Regions from separate parts of the Streptomyces sp. NPDC059668 genome, predicted to be linked through region 3. Evidence: riboswitches for the same ligand, from Rfam matches in the RefSeq annotation. Region 3 holds a riboswitch; each other region holds the start of a gene.
What was found. A riboswitch is a leader RNA that binds a small molecule or an ion and turns the genes downstream of it on or off. The one in region 3 is predicted to bind cyclic di-AMP.
Positions count from the first base shown of each region.

Region 1: linked by a shared signal. The riboswitch ahead of ACFV2J_RS18010 (NlpC/P60 family protein) and the one ahead of ACFV2J_RS03120 (C40 family peptidase) in region 3 are both predicted to bind cyclic di-AMP.
Region 2: linked by a shared signal. The riboswitch ahead of ACFV2J_RS19195 (transglycosylase SLT domain-containing protein) and the one ahead of ACFV2J_RS03120 (C40 family peptidase) in region 3 are both predicted to bind cyclic di-AMP.

Region 1 covers NZ_JBHWEL010000022.1:7,128-17,465, forward strand. Annotated here, with positions in the region: partial or broken gene pcrA (DNA helicase PcrA) at 1-1,043, opposite strand, end outside; cyclic di-AMP (ydaO/yuaA leader) riboswitch at 1,440-1,612, shown strand; gene ACFV2J_RS18010 (NlpC/P60 family protein) at 1,620-2,774, shown strand; gene ACFV2J_RS18015 (tellurite resistance/C4-dicarboxylate transporter family protein) at 2,960-3,937, shown strand; gene ACFV2J_RS18020 (hypothetical protein) at 3,915-4,268, opposite strand; gene ACFV2J_RS18025 (NlpC/P60 family protein) at 4,674-5,765, shown strand; gene ACFV2J_RS18030 (hypothetical protein) at 5,883-6,515, shown strand; gene ACFV2J_RS18035 (LuxR C-terminal-related transcriptional regulator) at 6,573-7,382, opposite strand; gene ACFV2J_RS18040 (PspC domain-containing protein) at 7,379-8,668, opposite strand; gene ACFV2J_RS18045 (PspC domain-containing protein) at 8,847-10,217, shown strand; gene ACFV2J_RS18050 (hypothetical protein) at 10,204-10,338, shown strand, end outside.
Region 2 covers NZ_JBHWEL010000024.1:25,101-35,438, forward strand. Annotated here, with positions in the region: gene recQ (DNA helicase RecQ) at 1-1,095, shown strand, start outside; gene fahA (fumarylacetoacetase) at 1,206-2,411, opposite strand; gene ACFV2J_RS19180 (ATP-grasp domain-containing protein) at 2,658-3,908, shown strand; gene ACFV2J_RS19185 (NAD(P)-binding domain-containing protein) at 3,937-5,139, shown strand; gene ACFV2J_RS19190 (HAD family hydrolase) at 5,439-6,257, shown strand; gene ACFV2J_RS19195 (transglycosylase SLT domain-containing protein) at 6,396-7,136, opposite strand; cyclic di-AMP (ydaO/yuaA leader) riboswitch at 7,141-7,297, opposite strand; partial or broken gene ACFV2J_RS19200 (CocE/NonD family hydrolase) at 7,937-10,072, opposite strand.
Region 3 covers NZ_JBHWEL010000002.1:143,785-153,694, forward strand. Annotated here, with positions in the region: gene ACFV2J_RS03110 (ATP-dependent Clp protease proteolytic subunit) at 83-739, shown strand; gene ACFV2J_RS03115 (hypothetical protein) at 747-1,052, shown strand; cyclic di-AMP (ydaO/yuaA leader) riboswitch at 1,399-1,584, shown strand; gene ACFV2J_RS03120 (C40 family peptidase) at 1,588-2,061, shown strand; gene ACFV2J_RS03125 (LysE family translocator) at 2,124-2,843, opposite strand; gene ACFV2J_RS03130 (LysR family transcriptional regulator) at 2,961-3,872, shown strand; gene ACFV2J_RS03135 (ATP-binding protein) at 3,908-4,366, opposite strand; gene ACFV2J_RS03140 (helix-turn-helix domain-containing protein) at 4,579-5,436, shown strand; gene ACFV2J_RS03145 (DUF397 domain-containing protein) at 5,449-5,673, shown strand; gene ACFV2J_RS03150 (8-amino-7-oxononanoate synthase) at 5,686-6,819, opposite strand; gene bioB (biotin synthase BioB) at 6,983-8,203, shown strand; gene ACFV2J_RS03160 (adenosylmethionine--8-amino-7-oxononanoate transaminase) at 8,196-9,476, shown strand; gene bioD (dethiobiotin synthase) at 9,478-9,910, shown strand, end outside.

The DNA.
Region 1 (10,338 bases), on a different contig from region 3:
TCGAACTGGAGGATGTTGCGGATGGTCGCGCCGCGGAAGGCGTAGATCGACTGGTCGGCGTCACCCACCACGCACAGCTCGGCGGGCCCGAGATCGCCCTCGGCCGGCGGCACGTCCTCGGCGCGGTCCCCGCTCGCCGGTCCCACGAGCTCCCTGACCAGGGCGTACTGCGCGTGGTTCGTGTCCTGGTACTCGTCGACCAGGACGTGGCGGAAGCGGCGGCGGTAGTGCTCGGCCACGTCCGGGAAGGCACGGAGCAGGTTGACCGTCGTCATGATCAGGTCGTCGAAGTCGAGGGCGTTGGCCTCGCGCAGCCGCGACTGGTACATCGCGTAGGCCTGGGCGAGGGTCTTCTCGAAACCGTCGGCCGCCTGGCCCGCGAAGTCCTCCTCGTCGATCAGCTCGTTCTTCAGGTTGGAGATCTTCGCGGTGAACGACTTCGGCGGGAAGCGCTTCGGGTCGAGGTCGAGGTCGCGGCAGACCAGGGCCATCAGGCGCTTGCTGTCGGCGGCGTCGTAGATCGAGAACGAGGACGTGAAGCCGAGGCGCTTCGACTCGCGGCGCAGGATGCGCACGCACGCGCTGTGGAAGGTCATCACCCACATCGCGTTGGCGCGCGGGCCGACGAGCTGCTCGACGCGCTCCTTCATCTCGCCCGCGGCCTTGTTCGTGAAGGTGATCGCGAGGATCTGGCCGGGGTGGACATGGCGCTCGCCCAGCAGGTGCGCGATCCGGTGTGTGAGCACCCGGGTCTTGCCGGAGCCGGCGCCGGCCACGATGAGCAGCGGGGAGCCGGAGTGCACCACGGCCGCGCGCTGGTTCTCGTTCAGCCCGTCCAGCAGGGCCGCCGGGTCCACGGCGGGCCGGTGGGCGCCGTCGCGGTAGTACGCGTCGCGGTCCGGGGGCACGTCGAAGCGGCCGCCGAACAGGTCGTCCGGAAGCGGCTCCGCCGCCTCGTCCTCGGGCGGCGGCGGGGGCTCTTCCTCATGGGCCCCGGAAGGCTTGAGGTCCGCCAGGAAGCTGTCATCAAAGAGGCTGCTCATCGCTCTCCGAGTCTAGGCGGCCGCACTGACAACCCGCCGCCACCCCGAGAACTGGGCCGGATTTCCCACGGAGTCCGGCCCGGGACCGCGCGGAAACCGCGCCCTCCTCCCGCACCGACGCGCCCCCCTCCGAGGCCGTCCCCCACCGACGCCGCCCCCGCCCTCCGGGACCGACCCCCAGCGACGCGCCCTCACCCTCGGGGACCGCCCGACCCCCACCCACGCGCGCTCACCTTCCGGGACCGTCCCGCTACGGGCGGCCACTCCGGAGGCCCCGGCGGTCCAGGTCACGAAAATGTATCGGGCATATCGCACATCAAACTTCACAGAACACTTACGCGTTGGCTAGCGTGCCGGGCAGACCGCTCGACACCGACCGGCGAACGTCGCCGGGCCGAGCGGCCTCCGCCGAGTCCGGCGCGCCCGCGCGGCCACCGGAGCCGGGGACCCAACCGACTTTGGGGTGAATCGGTCCAACCGCCTCTGGGGCGAGGACCGTAGGGCAAACCTTCCGGAAGCACCCGCCCGAACCCGACAGCTAACCCGGTAGGCGGATGACGGAAGGAGTCGCCTCTCTTGGCGTCGCACCGCAAGTGGAGTCCTCCGGGCACCCGCCGGACGGGCATACGGACCCCGGCCCTCGCCACGGCCGCCCTGACCTCCGTGGCCCTGCTCTCGCAGACGGCCAATGCCGCACCCCCGGCCGAGCCCCGGCCGACCCTCGAAGAGGTCGAGAAGAAGGTCGACGACCTCTACCACCAGGCCGAGACCGCCACCGAGAAGTACAACGCGACCAGGGAGAGGACCGCCCAGCAGCGCAAGCGCGTCGACTCCCTCCTCGACGACGTGGCCCGGCGCACCGAGAAGCTCAACACCGCGCGCGAGGAGCTGGGTTCGTTCGCCGCGGCCCAGTACCGCACCGGGGCGTCCGCGCCCGGCAGCGCGAGCCTGCTGCTGGCCGACAACCCGCAGGACTACTTCGACCAGACCCAGTTGATGAACCGTCTGACCAGCCGCCAGAAGGCGGCCGTCGACGACTACGTCACCGAGCGGTCCGCCACCTCGAAGAAGCGCGAGGAGGCCTCCCGGAGCCTGCGGACGCTCACCACGTCGCAGGACGCGCTCAAGACCTCCAAGGCCGACGTCCAGGGCAAGCTCGCCGCGGCGCGCGACCTGCTCTCGAAGCTGACCGCCGACGAGAAGGCGCGGCTCGCCGCGATCGCGAAGAAGAAGCGGGAGGCGGCCGACCGCAAGGCGGCCGAGCTGGCCGCCGAGCGGGCCGCGGCGGAGCGGAAGGCCCGGGACACGGCCCGGCAGCCGGGCACACCGTCCGGCACCACCGGGACGGGGACCTCCGGGACCCCGGCCGGCGACTCCTCGTACGCCGCCAAGGCCGCCAAGGCCATCGCCTTCGCCCGCGCCCAGATCGGCAAGCCGTACGTGTGGGGCGCGACCGGACCCGGCTCGTACGACTGCTCCGGTCTCACCCAGGCCGTCTGGAAGGCCGCCGGCGTCACCCTCCCGAGGACCACCTACGACCAGGTGAACGTGGGCACCACGGTCTCCCTCTCCGCCGTCGAGCCCGGAGACCTCGTCTTCTTCTACGACGACATCAGCCACGTGGGCCTCTACATCGGCAACGGGATGATGATCCACGCCCCCAAGCCGGGTGCGTACGTCCGTGAGGAGTCGATCTTCTACGCCATCCACAGTGTGGTGCGCCCGGCCTGAGCGCCGCCGCGGGGCACGCGCGCGTGTGGCCCCCCGGGCTCCCCGCGCGCGTGCCCGCGTCCTCCGCGCCGCCCGCCGGCGCACCCCCGTGCCGCCCTGTCCGCGCCCGCCCGCCCCGCCGCGCATTCGTGAAGGACGCGCGCGCCCCACGGGCAACCCGGCAGAAGATCCCTAGCATCGGGGCCATGCCAGCCACCTCGCCGCCCCGCAGCCCGTGGGTCCGACTCCGCACCTGGTGGGCGGAGAGCCCGCCCGCCGCCGCGGCCGCCGTCCTGGCCACCGGCATCCTCTCCGTCGGGCTGCACGAGACCGGCGCCGAGGTCCTGTCCCTGATCGCACTGGTCCTGGCGGCCGTCACCTGGCTCGGGTTCGCCGTCGACTTCACCGTGCGCCTGCTGCGGGAGCGGGACCGGTGGCTGGAGGAGGCCGGCACGCCGAGCGCGCTCACCGGGGTCGCCGCGACCGCCGTGCTCGGCACCCGGCTGACCGACCTGGGATGGCTCGGGGCCGCGGAGGTGCTGCTCGCGCTCGCCGCCGTGCTGTGGCCGGGGCTCCTCTGCCTCCTCGTCAGAGGACTGCGGCTCCGGATGCCCGGAAGCGTGTTCCTGGGGTGCGTGGCCACGCAGGCCCTCGCGGTGCTCGCCGCGTCGCTCGCCGGGGCCGCGCGCGTGGACTGGCTCGCGTACGCGGCGCTGGTCCTGTTCTGGCTGGGGTTCCTGGTGCTCTACGTGGTGGCGCTGACGTGCTTCGACTTCCGGGAGACGGCCACCGGCGGCGGCGACCACTGGATCGCGGGCGGCGCGCTCGCGATCTCGGCGCTGGCCGCGTCGAAGCTGGTCCTCGCCTACCAGGCGGACACCTCTCTGTGGAACTACGACGACAACGGCGTGATGCGCTGGATGACCCAGGCGCTGATCATGGTGACGCTCGCCTGGTACGCCGTGCTGGCCGTCGCGGAACTGCTGTTTCGGCGTCCGCGGTACGACGTGCGGCGGTGGGCGACCGTGTTCCCGATGGCCATGACGGCGGCGGCGGCCCTGTCGGTCGCGGACGCCGTCGGTTTCGCGTGGCTGAGGGGGGTCGGGCAGGTACTGCTGTGGATCTCGGTGGCGGCCTGGCTGCTGGTGGCGGCCGGAACCGTCAGGTCCACAGCACCGCGATGAAGATGTTCGCGGTCGTCAGCAGCCCGACCAGCCCGAACAGGCCCTTGTCGACCTTCTCGTCGTCCCGCTTCACGTAGACCAGCCCGAGGATCACGATCAGCAGGGCCAGCTTCACGCCGATCTTGACGGTGTTGACCGCGTGGTCGTCGGCCTGGTTGAGACCGACCAGGACGACACCCGTGACCAGCATGGTCAGCGCGCCGTGCAGCATGGCCGGGACGAACCGGGCGGTGCCCCGGCCCATCGCCTTCATCTGGGTGAGGAAGCCGCCGAGCAGGGAGGCGATGCCGATGATGTGCAGGCCCACGAAGAGATGGATGAGTACGTCCATGGGGCCGGAGCCTAATCGGCGGTGTGTGTCCCTCTTCGCACCGGCCCACCCCCTGGCGGCCCGTAGCACCTGAGAACCCTGGATCGTCCCGGAACCGTCCCATCGGTCATCACCCTGTGTGAAGTCGCCGGGGGCACACCGGAATCACGGTCACATACGGTCACCGGGCGATCCACTTCCGCCAGTTCCGCACATGGTGTTACCGCGCCCTCACCCTCAGGTTTAGCGTCCTCCACCAGGTGCCCGGCTCCCCACCGCCGCCCGGGCCAGGGGCGGCAGTCGGACACCACCGCCGAGAAAGGTCCGGCGGCGACTCGCTCCCCCTGTGTGGGCCGCCGCCGGACGCGTCACCGATGACCGCGCACTCCCCGGCGGTCACGTCCCCCGGGAAGGATGTGGGCCCTCGTGGCAGCGCACCGCAAGCCCAGACAGCGCTCACTCGGCGGCCATACGGTCCGCACGGCCGCGACCATCGCCCTCGCCGGCGCGGCGACGACGGCCGGATTCGAGGGCACCGGGCACGCGGAGCCGCAACTGTCCCCGGCGCAGGTGAAGGCCAGGGTCGACACGTTGTACCAAGAGGCCGAGGTCGCCACGGAGAAGTACGACGGGGCGAAGGAGAAGGCCGACCAGGCGTCACGGCGGCTGCACGACCTGCGCGACGAGACGGCGCGCAAGGAGGACCGGCTCAACGCGGCACGGGACGCGCTGGGTTCGATCGCCGCGGCGCAGTACCGCAGCGGGGGCCTCGACCCCGCTCTGCAGCTCGCGCTCTCCGACCGGCCCGACCAGTACCTGGACGGGGCCGCGTTCGCCGAGCGGGTCGGTGACCGGCAGGCGGGGGCGGTGGCCCGGGTCCGCAAACAGCTGCGGGAGATCGAGCAGCTGCGCGGGGCCGCCCACATCGAGCTCGCGTCGCTCACCGCGCGGCAGGCGGAGCTGAAGCGGGCCAAGAAGACGATCACCGGAAAGCTGGACTCCGCGCGACAGCTGCTGTCGCGGCTCACCGACGAGCAGCGGGCACGGCTCGGGGACCCCGGGGCGGCCGGCGGTGCCGCGGGCACGGCACGGCACGCCTCGCGTTCCGCCGCGCGGGACCTGGGCCCGGCACCCTCGTCGCCCTCGGCCGGTTCGGTCGCGGCCCCCAACTCTCGCGCGGCCGCCGCCGTCTCGTACGCCTACGGGAAGCTCGGCAGCCCCTACGTCTGGGGCGCCACCGGGCCCGACGCCTTCGACTGCTCGGGCCTGGCCCAGGCCGCGTACCGCTCGGCGGGCGTCCAGCTGCCGCGCACGACGTACGCCCAGATCAACGCGGGCCGACGGGTCTCGCGCTCCGAACTCCGCCCCGGCGACCTGGTGTTCTTCTACTCGGGCATCAGCCATGTGGGGATCTACGTGGGCAACGGGATGATGATCCACGCCCCGAACCCCACCGCGCCGGTGCGTCTCGCGCCGGTCGACGAGATGCCGTTCGCGGGAGCCACCCGGGTGGCCTGAGCGCACAGGTCCACCCGGGTGGCGCGAAGACACCGGGGCGGATCGGCGTGGTGGGGGCGCGGGGGTGGATCGCGGTAGCGTCGACGCGGACTCCGTTCCGTCGTCCGAGAGGTCCTGATGCCCGGCTTCCTGCTGCCGCCGCCTCCGCCGCCCGCGCACATCCGCTCCTGGCCGGACCGGGCGGCCCTGCTGGCCGACCGGGGCCGGGTGCTGGAGGAACTGCGCGGACGGAGCCTCGGGGTGCACCGGGTGCTGCTGCTCTGGCTGCTGGCGCTCGCGGCGATCGTCGGCTGGGCCCTGCTGGTGCTGCCGCTCCAGCAGATCGAGCAGCGCGATCCCACCGGTGTCGTCCTCGGCCCGCTGTTCGCCCTGCTGGGTCTTGCCGCGCTCGCCCCGACGCTCCTCGCTCTCGCCCTGTCCGTGCGCAGCGACCGGCGTATGCACGAACTGCTGAAGGCCTGGACCGAGTTGGACCGCCATCCCGCGACCGACTCCCGGCTCCGCTCCCCCGGGCTGAGCCTCTTCTGGCTGCTCTCCTCACTCGGTGTCTGCGCGATCGGCGTCTGGACGTCCTACGCCGCGGCGGCGCCGGCCGGGTCCGGCCCCGGTCTGTACAGCGATGTCGTCCAGGGCGTCGGAATCGGCCTGATCCTGTGGACGACCGGTCTCATCGGGATCGCCAAGGCCGTACGCCACTACCGCTGGGCGCTGCGCATCCCGGGCCCGGCGCGCACCGCGGAACACCGGTAGGCGCCCGCCGCGGAACACCGGGACGTCCGGCGTCCGCGCGGACCGGCGGACCGTGTGTCACACCAGGCGTCGTGCCGTCGCCCAGCGCGTCAGCTCGTGCCGGTTGGAGAGCTGGAGCTTCCTGAGGACCGCCGAGACATGGGACTCGACCGTCTTGACGGAGATGAACAGCTGCTTGGCGATCTCCTTGTACGCGTAGCCGCGGGCGATGAGGCGCAGGACCTCGCGCTCGCGCTGGGTGAGACGGTCGAGGTCCTCGTCGACCGGCGGGGCGTCGGTGGAGGCGAAGGCGTCCAGGACGAACCCGGCCAGGCGGGGCGAGAAGACGGCGTCACCCTCCTGGACACGGAAGATGGAGTCCACCAGGTCGGTCCCGGTGATCGTCTTGGTGACGTAGCCCCGGGCACCGCCGCGGATCACGCCGATGACGTCCTCCGCCGCGTCCGACACGGACAGCGCGAGGAAACGGACCGGCTGCTCGGCGTCGCTCATCAACGGGGCGCAGCGGCGCAGCACTTCGACACCGCCGCCGCCCGGCAGATGGACGTCGAGGAGCACGACCTCGGGCCGGGCGGCCGTGATGACCGTGACCGCCTGGTCGACGTCCGCGGCCTCGCCGACCACCTGGACGCCGGTCCGCTCGGTCTGTCCGATCTCGGCCTGCACCCCCGTACGGAACATGCGGTGGTCGTCGACGAGGACGACCCGCACATGACGTCCGCCCGGCGCTCCGGACGGCTCGGCGGCGGCCGGTCCGCTCGCCTCCGGGGAGCCGGTGACCGCCCCCGCTCCGGTCGCGGTGTCGCTCGGCTCGTCGGGGCCGGTGTGCCCGGGCAATCCGGCCGTCGGCCCGTTCGCGTCGCTCATGACGTCTTCTCCGCCCTCTCCATCTCCAGCTCGACCTCCGTGCCGCCGTCCGGCACCGCGCGCAGTCGCGCCGTGCCGCCGTTGCGCTCCATGCGGCCGATGATCGATTCTCTGACGCCCATGCGGTCGGCGGGTATCGCGTCGAGGTCGAAGCCGGGGCCGCGGTCGCGGACGGACACGAAGACCGTCCTTCCCTCGACTTCGGCGTAGACCTGTACGGCGCCGCCCTCGCCACCGTACTTGGCGGCGTTCACCATGGCTTCCCGCGCGGCCTGCATCTGTGCGCTCAGGCCCTCGTCGAGCGGGCAGTCCCCGACCACGACGACCTCGATGGGGACGCCGTGCTTGTCCTCGACCTCGGCGGCGTCGCGGCGGACCGCCTCGGCGAGGGTGGTGGGCTCGTCGGCCTCGTCCTTGCCGGTGCCCTCCGGCTTGTAGAGCCAGGCGCGCAGGTCGCGCTCCTGGGCCCGGGCGAGCCGGCGCACCTCGTTCGCATTCTCCGCGTTGCGCTGGATCAGGGTCAGGGTGTGCAGCACCGAGTCGTGGACATGGGCGGCCACTTCGGCCCGCTCCTGGGCCCGGATGCGCATCAGGCGCTCCTCGGAGAGGTCCTGCGTCATGCGGACGAGATAGGGGCCGGCGAGGAGCGCCGTGCCGACGAGGACGGCGAGCGCCGCCTGGAGGACGGAGCCGAGGTGGGCCGCGGAGCCCTGGAGGACGAATATCCCGGTGACGCCCGCGGTGACGAGCAGGACACCGGCCGCGGACCGCAGCAGCGTGAGCGTCCGGCGGCGGCGGCCGACCTCCACCCACCGGGCCCGCCGCGCGTTGTCCGCCTGGCGCCAGACCAGGGCGACGCCCGCGCCGACGAGGACGGTGGGCCAGAGGTACGCCTTGGCTCCGCCGCCGAGGTTCACGTTGCCGACGAAGACCATGGCCACGACGACCATGAGGAGCAGGGCGACCATCTGGCCGCGGTCCGGCTTGCGGGCGACGAGTCTGCGGCGGCCGTCGGGGGCGGTCTCGGTGGTGAAGGCAGGCGCGCGCTCGGAGTCGACCCCGCCGACACCGAGCGGTACGAAGAACCAGAAGGCGGCGTAGAGCAGCGCGCCGAGGCCGTCCGCCATGAACAGGCCGACGAAGACCAGCCGCACCCAGATGACGGGCAGCCCGAGATGCCCGGCGAGCCCCCGCGCCACACCGCCGAGCCAGCGTCCGTCACTGCTGCGGTAGAGCTTGCGCGGGGGCCGCGGGTCGTCGAGAGGCACTGCTGCGGCTTCCGGCATGCCAACGATGTTCACACGGCCGGGCGGCCGGAGCATCAGGGTCGACCCCCGAGACTCCCCTGATCTTCGACGAGCCGGTGCTCGAAGGGCTCCGCGCGGACCCGTCAGGGCCGATATCAGGGTTCGGCCAGGGTCGTCCCGACTCCCGTCGCGCCTTCCCGCCCGTCACCATGGACACATGACAGATCAGCAGCGCGCGGCAGCGGAGCCGCCCCGTGGCTCAGGCGCCCCGCCGCCGGGCACCGCCACGGGTGACGGGCCGCGCGCGCACGACGACGTGGTGGCGCCCGAGGCCCCGCACAGGTTCCGGCGCGACCGGCGGCACAGGATGCTGGGCGGGGTGTGCGCGGGCCTCGGGCGGCAGTGCGACATGGACCCGGTGATCTTCCGGATCGTGCTCGCGGTGCTCTCCGCGACGGGCGGCATCGGTCTCATCCTGTACGGCTTCTTCTGGCTGTTCGTCCCGTACGACGACGAGGACGAGAACGAGGTGCGCAAGCTCCTCACCGGCCGGGTGGACGGCCAGGCGCTGACGGCCGTGCTCTTCGCCCTCGTGGGCTGCGGGGTCTTCCTCTCCATGCTCAACAACGGCGGGGTGCTCACCTTCGCCGTGGTCCTCACCCTGCTCCTCGCGGGCGCGGGGTACTGGTCGCAGCAGCGCGGCGCGCCCGACCCGGACCCGCTCGCCGCCCAGGCCGTGGCCGACGCCCCGCCCGAGGCACAGGCTCCGCCGGTGCCCGCCTCCTACCCCTCCTGGTGGCGCGACCCGATCGTCAAGGACGGTTCGCACGTCGGCGGCACCGGCTATCTCTGGGGCCCGCGGGACGCCCGGGACCGGGACGTCGCGGCGGCGGTGGCCATCGCCCGCGGCATCCCCCGCCCGGACCTGCGCGCGTCGCGGGAGCCGCGGCCGCGCGGGCCGCGCTGGATCGGCGGCTGGGTGTTCCTGTTGGCGCTCGTCGCGGGCGGCCTCGGCTCGGGCCTGACGTGGCACGACCGGCCGCTCGGTCCGAGCCTGCAGATCGGTCTGTCCTGCGCGCTCGTCGTCTTCGGCCTGGGTATCGCGCTCAGCGCGTTCGTCGGGCGTACGGGCGCGGGCTCGCTCTTCCTGGCCGTGCTCACGGCGGCTCTGCTGGCCGGCTCGGTGGCCCTGCCGAAGGACATCAGCACGCACTGGAAGCGGACGGAGTGGACACCGGCCGCCGTCGCGGACGTACGGAAGAACTACGAACTCGGCACGGGCGTGGGCACCCTCGACCTGAGCCGGCTCGACCTGGCCGAGGGACGGACGGTGACGGCGCGCGCGGAGGTGGGCGCGGGGCGGCTCGAAGTGGTGGTCCCGAAGGACGCGATCGTACGGCTGAACATCGACGTGGGGCTCGGGGACATCCAGTTGCCCGGCGACGGCAAGAAGGACGTGGACGTGGAGCCCGGCAAGGTCAAGCAGGTGACGCTGGCCCCGGCGGCGGGCACGCGGCACGGCGGAATCCTCGACCTCGACCTGCACGTCGGTGTCGGCCAGGCGGAGGTGACCCGTGGCACGTCATGAGTTCCGGCCGGGAAAGCTGGTCGCGGGCTTCTTCCTCACCACCGCGGGCGTCGTGTACGCCGGTGACGCGGGCGGCTGGTGGGACACCCCGTGGTTCGTGATGATCCCCCTCCTGACGGGC
Region 2 (10,338 bases), on a different contig from region 3:
CTGGTGGTCGTCGCCACCATCGCCTTCGGCATGGGGATCGACAAGCCCGACGTGCGCTTCGTCGCCCACCTCGACCTGCCCAAGTCGGTGGAGGGCTACTACCAGGAGACGGGCCGCGCGGGCCGTGACGGACAGCCGTCCACGGCATGGATGGCGTACGGCCTGCAGGACGTCGTGCAGCAGCGCAAGCTGATCCAGGGCTCCGAGGGCGACGAGGCGTTCCGCCGGCGGGCGGCGGCCCACCTGGACTCGATGCTGGCGCTGTGCGAGACGGCCCAGTGCCGGCGTTCCCAGCTGCTGGCCTACTTCGGCCAGGACCCGCACACCCCGGCGTGCGGCAACTGCGACACGTGCCTGACACCGCCCGAGACCTGGGACGGCACGGTCGCCGCGCAGAAGCTGCTGTCGACGGTGGTGCGGTTGCAGCGGGAGCGCGGGCAGAAGTTCGGCGCGCTCCAGATCGTCGACATCCTGCTGGGGCGCCGGACCGCCAAGGTGATCCAGTTCGACCACGACCAGCTGTCGGTGTTCGGCATCGGTGAGGAGCTGTCGGAGTCCGAATGGCGGGGTGTCGTACGGCAGTTGCTCGCGCAGGGCCTGCTCGCGGTCGAGGGCGAGTACGGCACGCTGGTGCTGACCGACGAGAGCGGGACCGTGCTGCGGCGCGAGCGTGACGTGCCGTTGCGCAAGGAGCAGCCGAAGCCCGCCGTCTCCCGTTCCTCGTCCTCGTCGTCGCGGGGCGAACGCAAGGCCAAGGCCGTCGCGGAGCTGCCCCAGGAACTCGTCCCCGCCTTCGAGGCACTGCGCGCCTGGCGCGCCGAGCAGGCCAAGGAACAGGGCGTCCCGGCGTACGTCATCTTCCACGACGCCACGCTCCGGGAGATCGCGACGGTGTGGCCCACCTCCGTGGCGGACCTCGGGGGTATCAGCGGGGTGGGCGAGAAGAAGCTCGCGACGTACGGGGAGGGTGTGGTCGGGGTGCTCGCCGCCCTGGGCGGCGCCCCCGGAGGGGCGCCGGCACCCGCGGCCGGCGAGGCGCCCGACCCGGACTGGCCGGAGATGGACGCGGAGCCGGAGCCGGAGGACTGGATGTAGCGCCGCGCCCGAAGCCCCGGGGCCCCGGCCTCGGAGGCGCGGGACAGGGGCTCGTCGGGCCAGTTCTCCCGCCGCGCCGGGCCAGGCGCGCCGGGCCGGGCGCGGCGTGACTAGCGGATGCGGCCCGTGACCTCGCCGAGGGCGACGCGGGTGCCGTTCGGGCCGGGAGCCCAGGCGGTCATCGTCACCTCGTCGCCGTCCTCGAGGAAGGTCCGCTTGCCGGTGGGGAGTTCGAGGGGCTCGCGGCCGTTCCAGGTGAGTTCGAGGAGGGAGCCGCGTTCCTGCGGTGTGGGTCCGCTGACCGTCCCCGAGCCGTACAGGTCGCCGGTGCGCAGGGAGGCCCCGTTGACCGTCATCTGGGCCAGTTGCTGGGCGGCCGTCCAGTACATGGTGGAGAAGGGCGGCTCCGAGACGACATGGCCGTTGACGGCGACGGAGATACGGAGGTCGTAGCCGCCGGGGTCCTCCGAGGAGTCGTTCAGGTAGGGGAGAAGGGGGTGCGTGCGGGCCGGGGGCGCGACGCGGGCGTCGTCCAGGGCGTCGAGCGGGGTGACCCACGCCGACACCGAGGTGGCGAAGGACTTGCCGAGGAAGGGACCGAGCGGCACGTACTCCCAGGCCTGGATGTCGCGCGCCGACCAGTCGTTGAGCAGGCAGAGGCCGAAGACGTGGTCGCGGAAGTCCGCGAGGGGCACCGGAGTGCCGAGGGGCGAGGGGGCGCCGACCACGAACCCGACCTCCGCCTCGATGTCGAGCCGGACGGACGGACCGAAGACGGGCTCCGCGTCCGTGGGGGCCTTGCGCTGGCCCGACGGACGCACCACCTCCGTACCCGACACCACCACCGTGCCCGCGCGGCCGTGGTAGCCGATCGGCAGGTGCTTCCAGTTGGGCGTGAGGGAGTCCGCGGCGTCGGGGCGGAAGATCTGTCCGACGTTACGGGCGTGGTTCTCGGAGGCGTAGAAGTCGACGTAGTCGGCGACCTCGAACGGGAGGTGCAGGGTCACCTCGGAGAGGGGGTACAGACGGGGCTCCACGGTCTCCCGGTGGGCCGGGACCGTCACCCAGGCGGTCAGCGCGCGACGCACGTCGGACCAGGCCGTACGGCCCGCCGCGAGCAGCGGGTTCAGGGTCGGCCGCGCGAGCAGTTCGGCGTACGGGGAGCCGAGCGCCCGGGCCGTCGCGCCCGCGTCGAGGACGTGGTCGCCGAGCCGGACACCGACGCTCCGTTCGGACGAGCCGGGCCGGGAGAAGACACCGTAGGGGAGGTTGTGCGGGCCGAAGGGATCGCCCTCGGGGACATCGAAGGGGGGCATCGGGTGGTGCCTCGCTTTCGTGGTCGTACGCGCCGTGATCCATGTGTTCCACGCGTTCCGTGTGGTCGCGGCACACGTTACGGGGGAGTGACCGCGCTGGGGCAGTGCCTAAAGAGTTCGCAATGTCCGAATAGCCCTTGTCGGACGGTGCAATTCCGGCTTAGCGTCCCTTGTGGACATGGACGGGGTGGGTCCGGTCCGTAGGGGGGACACGTGGGGGGACCCGTGACCAGGGGTGCCAGTGGTGTGCCGGTGGACGCCGACCGGGACGTTCCGGGGCTGATAGTGAAATTCGGTGACTATCCGCTGCATCACGGCGGAGTGGGCGCCATCCGGAGCCTGGGGCGGCTGGGCATACCGATGTACGCGATCACCGAGGACCGTTACACGCCTGCCGCCGCCTCACGCTATCTGCGCCGTGCCTTCGTCTGGCCGACGACGGGGACGGAGCAGCCGGAGCGCCTGGTCGGGGGGCTGCTGCGGATCGGCCGTCGCATAGGGCGGCCGACGGTGCTCGTCCCGACGGACGAGGAGGCCGCCGTCCTGATAGCGGAACACCAGGAGGAGCTCGCGGAGCGCTTCCTCTTCCCCCGGGTGGACGCCGAACTGCCCCGCCGCCTCGCCAGCAAGCAGGGCCTGCACGAACTGTGCGTGGAGCACGGCATTCCCAGTCCGGCGGCCGTCTTTCCCCAGTCGTACGAGGAGATCGAGCGGTTCGCCGCCTCGGCCCGCTTCCCTCTCGTGGCCAAGAACCGGGAGGCGTTCGTACGCCGCAGCCGGCCCGCGGTCAACGGGACGACGAGGATCGCCACCCGGGAGGGACTGCTGGCACTCGCCCGGGACTGGGGCGGGAACCCGGGGGTGATCCTCCAGGAGTACCTGCCCAGGGAGGAGGCGGAGGACTGGATCGTGCACGCGTACTTCGACGCGGACTCGACGCCGCTCGCGATGTTCACGGGCGTGAAGGTCCGCTCCTGGCCGCCGCACGCGGGCATGACGGCGAACGCGTACGTCGTCGACAATCCGGAACTCGCTGACCTCGCCGCACGTTTCATCAAACAGATCGGCTTCAGCGGCGTCATCGACCTCGACCTGCGCTTCGACCGCCGCGACGGCCAGTACAAGCTTCTCGACTTCAACCCCCGCATGGGCGCGCAGTTCCGGCTCTTCGAGAACGAGTCGGGGATCGACGTCGTCCGGGCCATGCACCTCGACCTGACCGGGCGCACCGTTCCCGAAGGGGAACAGCGGGCCGGTCACCGGTACATCGTGGAGAACATCGACCTGCCGGCCCTGCTCGCCTACCGGCGCAGCGGCTACACCACCCCGCACGCGCCGACGCGCGCGAGCGGTACGGAGCTGGCCTGGCTCGCGGGTGACGACCTGCGGCCGTTCTTCACGATGCTCGCCCGCTTCGTGCGGCCGGGCGCGAGACATCTGTACCAGCTGTGGCGGGCCAACCGCCGTGGCAGCGGTACCAGTACGACCACGAAGTGACGCAAGAACGTCCTGGGGAGGGGACTTCGTGATTCATCCGGTAGCAGTCATCGGTGCGGGCCCGTTCGGTCTGTCCACCGCCGCCCATCTGCGGGCGCGCGGCATCCCGGTGCGTGTCTTCGGCCGGCCCATGGTGAGCTGGCGCGACCACATGCCCGAGGGGATGATCCTCAAATCGACCCCGGCCGCCTCCAGCATCGACGCCCCGCAGCCGGGCCACACACTCCGCGACTACTGCGACGCGGCCGGGATACCGCGGCTCGTCACGGACGAGGACATCATCCCGGTCGAGACGTTCATCGCGTACGGGGAGTGGTTCCAGCAGCGGCTCGTGCCCGAGCTGGAGCAGGTACGGGTCGTCTCCGTCGACCGGCGGGGCGCCGAGGGCTTCGAGCTGAAGCTGGACTCGGGGGAGTCGTTCACGGCACGGGCGGTCGTCGTGGCCACCGGACTGTACGGCCTCGCCCATCTGCCCACCGAGCTCGGTGAGGCGGCGGCGGACGGACCGGCGCCCACCGGCCCCGTCTCGCACAGCTCCCAGCACCACGACCTCACCCGCTTCTCCGGGAAGGAACTGATCGTCGTCGGCGCGGGACAGTCCGCCCTGGAGACGGCCACTCTCGCGGCGGAGGCGGGCGCGCGGGTGCGCGTGGTGTCCCGGGGCCGGGGCAGGGTCGCCTTCGGCGCGCCGCCCTGGGGACAGCCGCGGCTGCGCCCGGAGTCGCCCTTCGGGCGTGCCTGGTCGCTGTGGGCGCTCAGCTACTACCCGCACCCCTACCGCTATCTGCCCGCCGGCACCCGGCACCATCTCGTCCGGCGGGTGCTCGGCCCGCTCGGCGCGTGGTGGCTCCGGGACCGCTTCGAGGGCAAGGTCGAGGTCAGCGAGATCGCCCGGATCGAGCGTGCCTCGGTCTCCGGGAGCGGCCCGGTGCTCTCCGTGCGGACTCTGGGGGGTTCGGCCGAGGAACTGGCCGCCGACCACGTCATCGCCGCGACGGGTTACCGCGTCGACCTCGCCGCGATGGACTTCCTGGGACACGCGCTGCGGACGGAGCTGGCGGTGAGCCGCGGGACCCCGAAGCTCGGAGCCGGATACCGGTCCTCGGTGCCCGGGCTGTACTTCACGGGCTTGCCTGCGGCGGCCTCGTACGGGCCCGTCATGCGGTTCGTGTGCGGGACGGAGTTCGCCTCGCCACGACTGGTCAAGCACCTGGCGGCGGCTCACGGTTGAGATGACGCACGACGGTCGCGGGTGCGGGTGCGGGTGCGGCGGCGGGGCGGTGGCGGGGGGCCGCGGCCCCGCCACCACGCGGAAGTGACCGTCCGTGCCCGGTCCGCAACAGCCCGCTCCGCGGCGGGTGTTGGAGCCGCTGCCGCGACGCTTCCGGGCGTCCGGCGCGACGGATCGGAGTGGGTGTGACGTCTTCCCGCGCGCGCCGCCCGTGCGGTGAACGGTGTTGCTGACGGGATACCGGACGTCGTCCGGTTCACGCCGGGCCGACGAGTCGTCCGATCCGTATTCTTCGGATCATGGCCGCTCCGACTGCATATTCACTCATCGCCACTGACCTGGACGGAACGCTGCTGCGCGGCGACGACACACTCTCCGACCGGACCCGGGTCGCGTTGGCGGGGGCGGTGGAGGCGGGTGCCCGGCACCTGGTCGTGACGGGGCGCCCGGCGCCGCGAGTGCGCCCGCTCCTCGCTGAACTCGGCGGCACGGGACTGGCGGTGTGCGGGCAGGGGGCGCAGCTCTACGACGCGGGCGAGGACCGTCTGCTGTGGTCGGTGACCCTGGACAGGGAACTCGCGGAGACGGCGCTCGGCAAGATCGAGGCGGAGGTCGGGCTGCTCCACGCGGCGGTGGACCAGGACGGCGTGGACGGACTGACACTCATCGAGCCCGGCTACGTGATGCCGCACCCGACGCTTCCCGCCGTACGGGTCGGGTGCCGCGACGACCTCTGGACGGAGCCGATCAGCAAGGTGCTGCTGCGCCACCCGCTGCTGTCCGACGACGAGTTGGCCGCGGCGGCCAGGGGAGTGGTGGGTTCTCTGGCCACCGTCACCATGTCGGGGCCCGGTACGGTCGAACTCCAGCCATGCGGGGTGACCAAGGCGACCGGGCTGGCTCTCGCCGCCGCCCACCTCGGGCTGGCCTGCGAAGCCACCCTCGCCTTCGGTGACATGCCCAACGACATCCCCATGTTCGACTGGGCCGCCCACGGGGTCGCCATGGCCAACGCTCATCCGGAGCTCAAGGCGGTGGCCGACGAGGTGACCCTGTCGAACGAGGACGACGGGATCGCGGTGGTACTGGAGCGGCTGTTCCCGCTCTCCGCTCCGTAGCCCGGTACTTCCGTAGCCCCGGTTCTTCCGGGGCCCGGGTTCTCGCTGACGCGGGTTCCCCGGGGCCCTGGTTCCCCGCCGGCCTTGCTTCCCGGGGCGCCGGAGGTCCGGTCCGGCGCCCCGGTCTCGTGGCGCCCGTCAGTAGGCGCCGTTGACGTTGTCGATCGAGCCGTACTTCGCCGCGGCGTAGTTGCAGGCGGCGGTGATGTTCGCGACCGGGTCGTAGGAGTCCATGGACGTTCCGGGCACGTGGTACGCCTTGAACGTCGGGTCGATGACCTGGAGCAGGCCCTTGGAGGGGATGCCGGCCGCGGCGTTGGAGTCCCAGTTGTTGATGGCCTTGGGGTTTCCGGAGGACTCGCGCATGACATTGCGGTAGATGCCGTTGTACGTGCCCGGGATGCCGTTCTTGGCCATGATGTCCAGCGACTGCTTGATCCAGCCGTCGAGGTCGTTCGTGTACGTCTTCGCGGCGGCGGTGGTCGCGGTGGCGGCCTTGGTCTTGACCTTCGTGGTCTTGGCGACGGCCTCCGTGACCTTTGCCGTCTTTGTGGCGTTCTGGACGGTTTTCGTCCCGACCGTGAGGGTGAGGCCCGGGCGGAGTGCCGACGGGTTGGAACCTATGACCGCGCTGTTGGCCTCGTACAGCTTCTTCCAGCCGCCGCTGGAGGGGTACTTCTGCGCGATCTTGACCAGGGTGTCGCCCGTGACCACCTTGTAGGTGACGAGCTGGACGTCGGAGGCGCCCGTGGCGGCCTGTGCGCAGGTCGCGCCGAGGAGCGGGAGGGCGAGTACCGCCGCGCCCGTGCCTGCGGCGAGGATGCCGCGGACGAGGGTGCTGCGGGTCTTCGGGTGGCAGTGTCTACCTGCTGCGGCCATGACGAGTTCCTCTCCGGCGCCTGCGAGGTGAGCTGTCGGGTTCGGGCGGGAGCTGCCCGGCCGCACGGTGAGTGCGACTTAACCCCTAGCCGTTCCGGACTCCGGATCGGCGACTTACCTGGGTCCCCCGCTCCTGCCGTGCGTGTGGTCGGGTGTGGTTTCCGGTCGGTGGCAGGATTTGGCGGTCCGTCCGGAGTGACGTGAAGGTATGCGAGAGCACATGTCCGGAACAAGCCTTGATGTCTCGGTGTAGATCCTTTTCATCAGGACATAAGGGCAGATGAATTGCCCGATTAATCCGGAATTCTTCGCTCAACTTGGCTTATGCAAACGGGTAGTCATCGGCAGGGATCATCGGGCGGATGACCTTCGCGCGTGACTCAACTCACTCGGCGGGCCAGGAATAAACCGGCAATGGCGGCAAGTCGGGCATATAAGGCGCATATAAAAGGCCGCTGAGTGCCCGCCGGGAGCCGGGCGAGCCTCCCGTGCGGACGGGTCCACGTCGGGGCCGCCTTGGGGGAGCCGGCCCTCGTGGAGCCCGAAGTGGAGCCCACGGGAGCGGTGTTCGGAACGCGCGTGACACCTCGTGCCGGGATGGCGGGCGAACTCCCCTTACGCGCAGATCCTGTTGCTTCTGCCGCCACCTCCTCCCGGGTCACGCCGAGGCGTGCGACCGCCGCCGGGTCGCCCGGGAAGCGGGCGGGCGGCCCTCGTCCGGGGTCGTCAGGAATTCACCCGGAGCCGGTCTCTTCCGCGGCCGGCTCCGCGGGATCGCCGAGGACGTCTGCGGGGCTCCGGCCCACCGTGCGCGGGACCCTCCGCTCCCATGTCCGGTGGAAGACCACCTCGTCGCCGTCCTTGCAGACCAGCTCACTGGAGGTGATGAAGTCGTGGGCGTCGCAGGTGACTTCGGAGCGGACCTCGACCCGTGCGTCCCAGGCCGGTACCGGGCGGTGCAGCCGGACCGACCAGGAGGAGTGGGCGCGGGCGCTGAGGGGGTCGGCCTCCCGGACGGAGTACGTCTCCAGCGCGTCCTCCGTGTGTTCGAGGCCGTCCGGATGGACCAGGGTGCCGCAGGGGCGGGGGACGACTTCGAGGTGCCACTCACTCTTCGCCACGTCGTGAACGACCCGGCGTTCCGGGCGGGGTTCGTCGAGAGTGACCGCGGAGGACACCCCGAGCGGTACGGAGTGCTCCGGCTCCGCGAAGGTGATCGTGAGGCCGGACTCCCTTGTCCGTACCGGGAGTTCGAGGGAGCTGGCCGACGGGTCCAGGGTGAATCCGGCCTCCGAACCCGGTTCGGGCCAGATCCAGGGCCAGTACGCGGAGGAGAGGGAGAGGCGGACACGATGGCCGGGCGGGACGGCATAGCCGATGGCGGCCAGGTCGAAACGTACGTCCTCCGTAGTGCCCGGTTCCCAGGAGATCGCCTGATCGCGACCGTAGCGCGCTGACAGGTTCAGGGCACCCCGGGTGACCAGGGTCGAGGCGCCGTCGGGGGCCACGTCGCACACCCGGGCGATCACCTGGCCCCGGGCCGCGTGGGAGGTCAGACGCAGGCGCACGCTCGGGCTGCCCAGAATCCAGGTCTCTCCCGGTACCTCGAACTCGAAGCAGGCGGATCTCGCGTCCTCCTCCCGCTGGTCCGGCGGCAGGTCCGCGACGCCCCCGGCGGGGCGGAGGCGACCCGCGTCCACGCCGGTGTGCTGGGGGGAGCGCACGAGCACCGGCGCACCCCGGAGCGCGTACACGACGGGGGTGACCAGGGGGGAGGGCCAGGCCGTGTCGCCCACCCAGCGGCCGGGCAGGGAGGCGTAGGCCGTCGCCGGCGGGTGCGCGTCCATGACGTAGGAGCGCAGCAGGGGCTCCGCCATCACCGAGCCGTGCGGGCCGACCGCCGTCCTCATGTCCGGGCCGACCGCCGTCCTCGCGTCCGGGCCGGTCGGCGTTCCCGCGTGCGGGTCGGGTGACGTGCCCGCGTGCGGGTCGGCCGGCGGCCTCGCGTCCGGGTCGGCCGGCGCCGGCGGGCGCGCGCCGTGCGGTCCGAGCCAGTGGTCCCACCAGCGCAGCGTCTCCTGGAGGAAGCCGATCGCCGGGCCAGGTGATCGGTCCTGGTTCGGGTACTGGTGCGACCAGGGGCCGATCAGACCCCGTACGCGGCCCGGCGGGAGGCTCTGGACGAGACGCAGCACCGAGTCGCGGTACGGGTCGTGCCAACCGCCCACCGCGAGGACGGCCGCCTGGATCGCGGAGTGGTCCTCGTGGACGCCGCCGTCACTCCCGTACACGTCATGGCCCGGATGCGACAGCCACGTACGGATGAACGGGTCCACCGTCTCCAGGCGCTTCACCCACAGGTCGCGCCACATCGCCCGGCCGACGTGCGCGGGGTCCGGCGGGCGGGCGACGTGGGCGAGTGCCGCGGCCGCGCGGGCGTGCGCGCCGGTGGCGAGAACGGCACCTCCCGCGTGGTGGACGCCGGAGCGGTCGTCGGCCGAGCAGACCGTGACGACCGCCTTGAGAGGTTCGGGACCGAGGGCCGCGATCCTGAGACAGGTGACGCCTCCCCGGGAGATGCCGAACATGCCGACCCGGCCGGTGCACCAGGGCTGGGCGGCCAGCCAGTGGATCACCTCCACCCCGTCGGCGGGCTCGGTGGCCGCCGCGTCCGCGGGCACCCCCTCCGAGTTGCCGTGGCCGCGGACGTCCACCCGGACGGAGGCGTAGCCGTGGCCCGCGTACCAGGGGTGGCGCTGCGCGTCGCGCGGCGCGGTCGAGTCGCTGAGGCGGTCCGGGAGGTATTCGAGCAGGACGGGGACGGGTTCCTCGGTCAGCGGGCGCCACATGCGTGCGTACAGCCGGGTGCCGTCCGCCAGAGGGATCCAGAGGTCCTCGTGGGTCGTCTCGTAGGGGAAGGCCGTACGGATGTGCATGCTCGTCTCGGTGTCCTCAGCAGTCCTTCGTGCTCGCGCGTGATTCGGTTTATCTGCTGCCATATCAGCCGATCACGAACATACCGTTCGCGATCGGCCGCCGCCCGGTCGTGGGACCGCCTGCCTCCCGGGAGACATCGGACGCCGGGTGAGAGGGAAGTCGGGAGGAAGTCGACAGTGGGGACGGTGGGCGCTCGTGGTGATCGAAACGTGACCGGATACGCTGACTTGAGTGATGGCAGCGACACATCGACAAACCGTGTCAT
Region 3 (9,910 bases):
TCCCTGGGAACGGGATCTGTACGTCCTGTACGTTTTTCACAGAGGTGGCTCACAGGGGAGTCGCCCGGAGGAGGCGCCAGTCATGTACGAACCGTCCGCCCGTCATGTCCTGCCCGAGTTCACCGAGCGCACGACCGCGGGACACCGGACCCTCGACCCGTACTCCAAGCTGCTCGACGAGCGCATCGTGTTCCTCGGGACGACGATCGACGACACGTCGGCGAACGACGTGACGGCCCAGTTCATGCACCTCGAACACCAGGCCCCCGAGCGGGACATCGCGCTCTACGTCAACTCCCCCGGCGGCTCGTTCAGCGCGATGACGGCCATCTACGACACGATGCGGTTCGTCACCTGCGACGTGGAGACCGTGTGCCTGGGGCAGGCCGCTTCGGTCGCCGCCGTCCTGCTGGCCGGCGGCACCCCGGGCAAGCGATTCGCCCTGCCGGGAGCCCGGGTGTCGATCCGTCAGCCCTCGCTGCCCGGCCCGATCGAGGGCCAGGTCGGCGATCTGGCCCTCCAGGCAGCGGAGTTGACGCGCACCCGGAAGCTGCTGGAGGACATGCTCGTACGGCATACGGGGCAAAATCCCGAACAAGTCGCCGCCGACATCGAGCGGGACACGATTCTGGACGCGCAGGCCGCGCTGGCGTACGGACTGGTGGACGGGATCATCCCGAGCCGCAAGAACTCGCGCACCACGCCCGGTGCGGGGAACGCCACACCCGACGCGAGGTGATCCGCCGATGGTGCCCGAACTGCCCCCACTGCCCGCACTGACGCACGCCGAGGCCGAGCTGATTGACCGTTACCTCGACGTGGTCGACCTGGTCGGCCGCATCAACCCGGCCCACCCGGGAGACACCTATCGCGGGCTGCGCGCCGCCCAGGCACTCGTCGGCAAGGCGACCGCGCTGCGTGACGCCCTGGCCCTGATGCACCAGCGGGGCGAGAGCGAGGTGCACGCACCGACCCTCGCACAGGCCCTGCGCGTCCTCGACGGGGAGCGGCGGGCCGCCCGCGTCACCCTGCCGCCCGACTCCGGCAGTTGACGCCCCCGAACCCCGGGCCGTCGCTCGCTCCGTTCCGCCGAGCGACCGGCCCGGGTTTCAAACGGACCAGTCGGCGTACCCCCCAACGGCGTAGACGCGCGTCCTTTCGGGTGGCCCCGGAAGTTGCGCAACACGCGTGGCCAAAGGGCTGAACGGGACGCTCCGTTGCTGGTAAGAGCGTTGCCGGTGTCCCCAACACCCCTCGAACAGAGGAGTGTCCACCCGAACGGGTGAGTGGTGAGTAACCCCACAAATCATCGGTTCCGCTCGGATTTTCCGACATCCATGCGTGAAGATCCCTTCCGACGACAAGCCCCCGCCACACCGGCGGGGCGGTCCGGGCGGACGCCGAGTCCTGCCGCCGCCCGGATGACCGGTCGACAGATGTGCATCGGCAGGAGTGGAGGACCCAGCAAGACGGGCCGCCGGAGAGATCCGGGCGGTCCTTGGGGTGAAGCCGCGTAAGCGGCCGGGCTACTTCGCCAGCCCGAATCCGACAGGTCATCCTTCACAGGCGGTTGACGAAGGGTTGCGCATGACTGCGCTCAATCGTGTCCCGTCGCTGCTGACCCGGGCCGGTACGGCCTCGGCTCTGACCATCGCCGCCGTGGGCGGCAGCCTGGTGGTCCCGGGCGTCGCGTCCGACGCCGAGGCGGCCACGCCGGCGACGAGGGCACTCCAGGTCGCGGCATCCAAGAAGGGGGCCCCGTACAAGTACGGCGCCACCGGGCCGCGCCGCTTCGACTGCTCCGGGCTCACGCTGTACTCGTACAAGAAGGCGGGCAAGAAGCTGCCTCGTACGGCCGCGGGGCAGTACAACAAGAGCCACCACATCTCCGCCTCGCACCGCAAGGCCGGTGACCTCGTGTTCTTCCACTCGGGCCGGAACGTGTACCACGTCGGCATCTACGCCGGGAAGGGAAAGATCTGGCACTCCCCGAAGACCGGGGAAGTCGTGAAGCTCCAGAAGATCTGGACGAAGAGCGTCTGGTACGGCCGGGTCAGCTGACCTGTCCGGGGGGAGCGGCGGCGCCGGGCCGCCGCCCCCCAGGGCAGGAGCCCCGGGGTCCCTCAGGCCGTCAGGGGCTCCAGGAGGAGCACCACGCCCAGCACCGTGAGCGCGCTCCCGGTGAACGCCTCCACGGCGCGGGCGGCGCGCGGCCCGCGCAGCCATCGGCCGAGCCGGTCGACCAGCAGGGCGACCGCCGGGAACCACACCAGGGCGAGGGCCACCACGATCAGGGCCAGCACCAGGGTGCGGGGCATCGCGGGGCTGCCCGCGGGCACGAACTGCGGCAGCAGGCTCAGGAAGGTGATCGGTGCCTTCGGGTTGAGCGCGTTGGTGACGAAGCCCTGCCGCAGCGGACGGCTCCCGTCCCGCGGCACGCCGGGAATCGGATCACCGGGAATCGGATCACCGGACAGCGGCCCGCCGGACACCGCCGAGCGCCCCCGCTCCCGCGCTCCGGCCCGGTCCGGCCGACCGTCCGGCCCCGGGTCCCGCTCTCGCCGTCGCAGGCCGCCCAGGGTCCGTACCCCGAGGTACAGGACGTAGCCGCCGCCGAGGAGCTGAAGCATCCGGAACAGCGCGGGCACGGCCGTGAGGACGGCGGCGACTCCGGCGACGGCCAGCGCCGTGTGCAGGAGCAGCCCGCCCGCGACCCCGAGCGCGCACGCCACCCCGGCCCGGCGCGAGACGAGGGCGTTGCGTACGACGACGGTGAAGTCCGCACCGGGCATGGCGACCATCCCCGCGGCCACTCCGGTGAAGGCGATGAGCTGTGCGTCCATGGCCCCCAGGCTGCCCGGCCCGGGCCTTCAGCAGGTATGTCGAATATCCTGGGTCCGTCTTAAGCAATCCTTTGGACCCGGCCCCGCCGCGGGGTCCCCGGACCCGGGAGCCGTCCGATGTACGACCCGACACGGCTGGCGGCCCTGGTGGCGGTGGCCGAGGCGGGATCCATCACCCGGGCGGCCGAACGCCTCGGTTACAGCCCGCCCGCCCTCTCCCAGCAGCTCGCCAAGCTCGAACGGGAGGCGGGCGCGCTCCTGCTGGTCCGCTCCCATCGCGGGACGCGGCTCACGGACGCCGGCGAGCTGCTCGTGGCGCGGGCGCGGCGGGTGCTCGACGAGATGGAGCGGGCCCGGCACGAACTGGCCCGGCTGACCGGCCTGTCGGGCGGCACCCTGCGGCTCGGCACCTTCCAGACGGCGGGCATCCATCTGCTGCCACCGGTGCTCAGCGCCTTTCGCCGGGCCCACCCCGACGTGGAACTCACGGTCGCGAACTACGAGCCCCCGGACGGTGTCGCGGCGGTCGCGGCCGGCGAGGTCGACCTCGCGCTGACGCACACCTACGAGCCCGCGGACCCGGTGCCCCTCCCCTCGTCGGTGCGTGCGGAGCCGGTACTGGTCGAGGAACTGGTGCTCGTGACCGCCCCGGGACACGTCCTCGCGGACGGTGCGGCCCGGCTGCCGCTCTCCGGACTCGCCGGCCAGCCGCTGATCAGCATGGCCCCGGACCATCCGCCGCGGCAGGGCGTGGAGGCCGCGCTGGCCCGGGTCGGGGCCACCCCGGCGGTACGGGTCGAGAGCCCCGGATACGCCCTGGTGTGCGCGCTGGTCAGCGCGGGGCTCGGGGTCGCGGTGGTGCCGGAGATGGTGGCCAGGACGGCGGCCACCCCGGTGGGGCTGCGGCTGCTGGAACCGGGAGATCTGCGCCGTACGATCTCCGTCGTCCACCGGACCGACCGGCAGGCACCCGCGGCCGAGGCCTTCCGGGCCCTGCTGCGCGGTGTGTTCGGGCGTGCCACGCGGTAGGGGCGCCCGGCGGGGCACGGCAAATGATCGTTTCCTCAGGGCTCTTGCGGACCACCGGCCACCACCGGCTCGGCCCGCACCGTCCACGGCAACTCGATGGAGACCGTCTTGCCGCCCTCCCGGGTGGGGCGCACGAGGACCCTGCCGCCGCACTCGGCGGTCAGCCAGCGGATGATCACCATCCCGCGGCCGTTGTCCTGCTGGACGGCGGCGGGCAGACGTTTCGGGAAGCGCGGATGGCTGTCGGTGACGCCGATGCGCAGCTGTTCGTCCCGCTCCAGCCGGACGTCCACCGTGAAGGTGGGCGACTGGCCCAAGGTGTGCTGGACGGCGTTGGTGGCTAGTTCGGACACGATCAGGCGTACGGTGTCCGCGACTTCGGCGTCGCACGGCAGGCCCCATTCGGCGAGCACGTCGATGACGAAATTCCGGGCCGCGGAGACCGAGGCGGGATCGCTCGGCAGAGTGACGGATGCTTCCTGGTGGTCTGCCATGACGACGTCGTCCCTTTCCCACGGGACCGGAGTCCGACACGGAGCGGATGGTTCGAGTACGGTCCCGGACTGGTGCTTCGCGCCAGACTGCCATCACTGGGCCGGTCACGGGCGCGATCCACCGAGATATGCATATATCTGTCGCTCGAAGCGGTGAACTCTGCGACGGCAGACCGTATTTGGGCGGCTCGGAAGGAGTAAGGAGTACGGCCATGCAGCACGGTCCCGCGGTACGCCGCCGCAAACTCGGTGCCGAACTGCGCGCGCTGCGCGCCGGTGCGAACCTCACCAGCGGTGAGGCGGCCCGTCTCGTCGGCTGGCACCAGTCGAAGGTGAGCCGGATCGAGACGGGTATCAGCGGGGTGAAACCGGCCGACGTGGAGCGGCTTCTGGACGCGTACGGCGTCGGGGAGCCCGGGTTACGGGAGCTCCTGCTCGGACTGGCCGGATCCGAGGGCAACGGGCGCCACCACTGGTGGCACGCCTACCGGGGCGTCCTGCCGCCCGCCTACCGGGACTTCATCAGTCTGGAGTCCCAGGCCAGCGGTATGCGCACGCTGGAGACGTCCGTGGTGCCGGGGCTGCTCCAGATCCCCGAGTACGCCCGGGCGGTGACGCGGGCGGCCGTGGGCGGACTCGAGGACGACAAGCTGGACGCGCTCGTCGAGGTGCGCCTCGCCCGGCAGGACGTGCTGCGTTCGCATCCGCCGCTGGAGCTGACCGCGGTCCTGGACGAGGCCGTGTTGCGCCGCGAGGTCGGCGGACCCGAGGTCATGGCACGGCAGCTGGCCCGGCTCCGGGAAGCCGCCGTCCTTCCGCAAGTGCGCCTTCAGGTATTGCCGTTCGCCGCGGGGGCGCACGCCGGAGTGACCGGGCCTTTCGTTATTTTCTCCTTTCCGAACACTACTGATCTGGACGTGGTTGTTCTCGACCACTTGACGAGTAGCCTCTACCTCGAGCGGAAAGAAGACCTTCAGGCCTACACCGAAGCCTTCAACACCCTTCGGTCCCACGCCCTTTCACCCGAGGATTCGTTGGACTACATCGCCGGGATAGGTGACGGCGCGTAAGGAGGCACCCCCATGACCGCACTGCCTCGGTACGTACCCCTCAGTACTTCCCTACGTGAGGTGCGCTGGCTGCGCAGCAGCCGCAGCACCGGAATGAACAACTGCGTCGAGACCGCACGACCGGGCCCCGGGCCCTGGGCGGGACTCGTCGCCGTGCGCGACTCCAAGAACAAGGCGGGCCCCGCCCTGCTGTTCACCCCTGCCAGTTGGGAGGGGTTCATCGCCGGACTGCACTGACCGCCGCCTCGTTCACCGGTTCCGGGAGATCACCCGTACGGCCTGCTCGATCTGGGCGTCGGTGAGATCCGCGCGGGCGGTCAGCCGCAGCCGGGAGATGCCGTCGGGCACGGACGGGGGGCGGAAGCAGCCGACGGCGAGCCCCGCCTCCCGGCAGTCCGCCGCCCACCGCACGGCCCGCTCGGGGGACGGCGCGCGCACCGAGACCACGGCCGCGTCCGGCCGTACGGCCTCCAGTCCCTCGGCGGTCAGCCGGGTGTGCAGCGCCGTCGCCACGGCACGGGCCCGGTCGGCGCGCGCCGGCTCGCGGCGCAGCAGCCTGAGCGCCGCGAGGGCCGCGCCCGCCGCCGCCGGTGCCAGACCGGTGTCGAAGATGAAGGTGCGCGCCGCGTTGACCAGGTGGTCGATGACCGGTGCGGGCCCGAGGACGGCGCCGCCCTGGCTGCCGAACGACTTGGAGAGGGTGACGGTCACGACGACGTCCGCGGCGCCGGCGAGCCCCGCGGCGTGCGCGGCGCCCCGGCCGCCCCTGCCCAGCACCCCGAGTCCGTGCGCGTCGTCGACGAGCAGCGCCGCGCCGTGCGCGCGGCAGGCGTCGGCGAGTCCGGCCAGGGGTGCCGCGTCACCGTCCACCGAGAAGACCGTGTCGGAGACGACGACAGCGGGCCCCTCGTGCGTCGCGAGCGCCTTGCGCACGGCGTCGGGGTCGGCGTGCGCGACGACCTGGGTGGCGCCGCGGGCGAGCCGGCAGCCGTCGATGAGCGAGGCGTGGTTGCCCGCGTCCGAGACGACGAGCGAGCCGTGCGGCGCGAGTGCGGTGACCGCGGCGAGGTTGGCCGCGTACCCCGAGGAGAAGACGAGCGCGGCCTCGAAGCCGCAGAAGTCGGCGAGCTCGCGTTCGAGTTCGGCGTGAAGTCCGGTAGTGCCGGACACGAGCCGCGATCCGGTGGCGCCCGCTCCCCAGCGGTGCGCGGCGTCCGCCGCGGCGGCCGTGATCTCGGGGTGGCGGGCGAGACCGAGATAGTCGTTGCTCGCCAGATCGAGCAGGGCCGAGTCGGCGGCGCGCGGGCGCAGGGTGCGGACGAGTCCGGCCCGTCGGCGCTGGTGCGCCTGCTCGTCGATCCATGCGAACGGCGATCCGGCCATGCTGGTGCCTCCGGGCCCTGGGGGTGGTGGTTTTGTAGGCAGTGCACAGACCCTAGCGGGACGGCCCGGCACCCAGGATGTGGCAATACCCACACGTCGAACCGAGTCTGTTGTGCGATCTCTCCTTGGCCGCACCCGCTCGGATACGTCAGGATCGGATCTCATGGACCTGCTGAACACGCTGGTGGACAAGGGGCTTCGGCGCGAGCTGCCGACCCGTGACGAGGCGCTGGCCGTGCTGGCCACGTCCGACGACGACGTGCTCGACGTGGTGGCCGCGGCCGGAAAAGTCCGGCGGCACTGGTTCGGCCGTCGAGTGAAGCTCAACTACCTGGTCAACCTGAAGTCCGGGCTGTGCCCGGAGGACTGCTCGTACTGCTCGCAACGGCTCGGCTCCAAGGCCGACATCCTGAAGTACACCTGGCTCAAGCCCGACCAGGCCTCGCAGGCCGCGGCGGCGGGGCTGGCCGGGGGTGCCAAGCGGGTCTGCCTGGTGGCCAGCGGCCGCGGTCCGACCGACCGTGACGTGGACCGGGTCTCGGACACCATCAAGGCGATCAAGGACCAGCACGAGGACGTCGAGGTGTGCGCCTGCCTCGGCCTGCTCTCCGACGGTCAGGCCGAACGGCTGCGCGAGGCGGGCGCGGACGCCTACAACCACAACCTCAACACGTCCGAGGGGACGTACGGGGACATCACGACCACGCACACGTATGCCGACCGGGTGGACACCGTGCAGAAGGCGCACGCGGCGGGTCTGTCCGCCTGCTCCGGTCTGATCGCGGGCATGGGCGAGAGCGACGAGGACCTCGTGGACGTCGTCTACGCGCTGCGCGAGCTCGACCCCGACTCCGTTCCGGTGAACTTCCTGATCCCCTTCGAGGGGACCCCGCTCGCCAAGGAGTGGAACCTGACGCCGCAGCGGTGTCTGCGCATCCTGGCGATGGTCCGGTTCGTCTGCCCGGACGCCGAGGTCCGCATCGCGGGAGGCCGTGAGGTCCATCTGCGCACGATGCAGCCGCTCGCCCTCAACCTGGCCAACTCGATCTTCCTCGGCGACTACCTGACGAGCGAGGGCCAGGCCGGCCGGGCCGACCTGGAGATGATCGCGGACGCCGGGTTCGAGGTGGAGGGCGCGGGCGAGGTGACGCTGCCGGAGCACCGGGCGACGGCGGGCGCGGGCTGTGGCGCGCACGCGGACGCCGGCTGCGGGTCCCACGAGGGCGGTGGGTGCGGGTCGCACGAGGGTGGCGGTGGGTGCGGGTCGCACGAGGGTGGCGGCGTGTGCGGGTCGGCTCCGGCCGAGGTGCCCGCCGAGGCACGTACGGACCTGGTCGCCGTGCGCCGCCGAGGTGCCGGAACGGATCTCGCGCCCAATGCCTGACCTGTCCCTGCGGGAGCTGCTCGACCTGGACCGGCGCCACGTCTGGCATCCGTACGGCCCGATGCCGGGCCGGCAGGAACCGCTCGTCGTGGAGTCGGCGAGCGGGGTGCGGCTGCGGATGGCGGACGGCTCGGGCGACCTGGTCGACGGCATGTCGTCCTGGTGGTCGGCCATCCACGGCTACAACCACCCGGTGCTGAACGACGCGGCGCGCGGCCAGTTGGAACGCATGAGCCATGTGATGTTCGGCGGGCTCACGCACGAGCCCGCCGTGCGGCTGGCCAAGCGTCTGGTCGACATCTCCCCGGACGGTCTGGAGCACGTCTTCCTCGCCGACTCCGGTTCGGTCTCGGTCGAGGTCGCCGTCAAGATGTGTCTCCAGCACTGGCGTTCGCTCGGCCGCCCGGCCAAGCAGCGGCTGCTGACCTGGCGGGGCGGCTACCACGGAGACACCTGGCAGCCGATGTCGGTGTGCGACCCCGAGGGCGGGATGCACGAGCTGTGGCAGGGCGTGCTGCAACGCCAGGTCTTCGCGGACGCCCCGCCGGCCGGATACGAGGAGTCGTACGCCGCGCACCTGCGCGAGCTGATCGGGCGCCACGCTGACGAACTCGCCGCGGTGATCGTGGAGCCGGTGGTGCAGGGCGCGGGCGGGATGCGTTTCCACTCCCCCGCGTATCTGCGGGTGCTGCGGGAGGCCTGCGACGCGCACGACGTGCTGCTGGTGTTCGACGAGATCGCCACCGGCTTCGGCCGTACGGGCACGCTCTTCGCGGCGCAGCAGGCGGGCGTGACGCCGGACGTGATGTGCGTGGGCAAGGCGCTGACCGGCGGGTACCTGACCATGGCGGCGACGCTGTGCACGGCCCGGGTGGCCGAGGGCATCTCGCGCGGCGAGGTCCCGGTGCTCGCGCACGGCCCGACCTTCATGGGCAATCCGCTGGCCGCCGCGGTCGCCTGCGCCTCGATCGACCTGCTGCTCGGGCAGGACTGGCAGACCGAGGTCAAGCGGATCGAGGCGGGGCTGCGGGAGGGGCTGGCGGAGGCCTCCTCGATGCCGGGGGTCCGGGACGTGCGCGTGCTGGGCGCGATCGGTGTCGTCCAGCTCGACCACGAGGTGGACATGGCGGCGGCGACCGCCGCCGCCGTGCGCGAGGGAGTGTGGCTGCGGCCGTTCCGCGACCTCGTCTACACGATGCCGCCGTACGTCACCGGTGACGAGGACGTGGCACGGATCGCCCGCGCGGTCCGCGCGGCGGCGCGGGAGGGATGACATGACGGTCCTGGTGATCACGGGGACGGGCACGGAGGTGGGCAAGACGGTCACGACGGCCGCCGTCGCCGCCGCCGCCGTCGCCGCCGGACGGTCCGTGGCCGTCCTCAAGCCCGCGCAGACGGGCGTGGGTCCGCACGAGCGCGGCGACGCCGACGAGGTGGCCCGGCTCGCGGGGACGGTGACCACCCTCGAACTCGGCCGCTACCCCGAGCCCCTGGCCCCCGCCACGGCCGCGCGGCGGGCCCGGCTGGCCCCGGTGCGGCCCCCCGAGGTCGCGGACGCCGCGGCCAAACTGGCCGTCGAGCACGACCTCGTGCTGGTCGAGGGGGCAGGCGGTCTGCTCGTCCGCTTCGACGACGAGGGCGGCACGCTCGCGGACGCGGCGGCGCTGTTGGACGCGCCGTTGCTGCTCGTCGTGGCGGCGGGGCTCG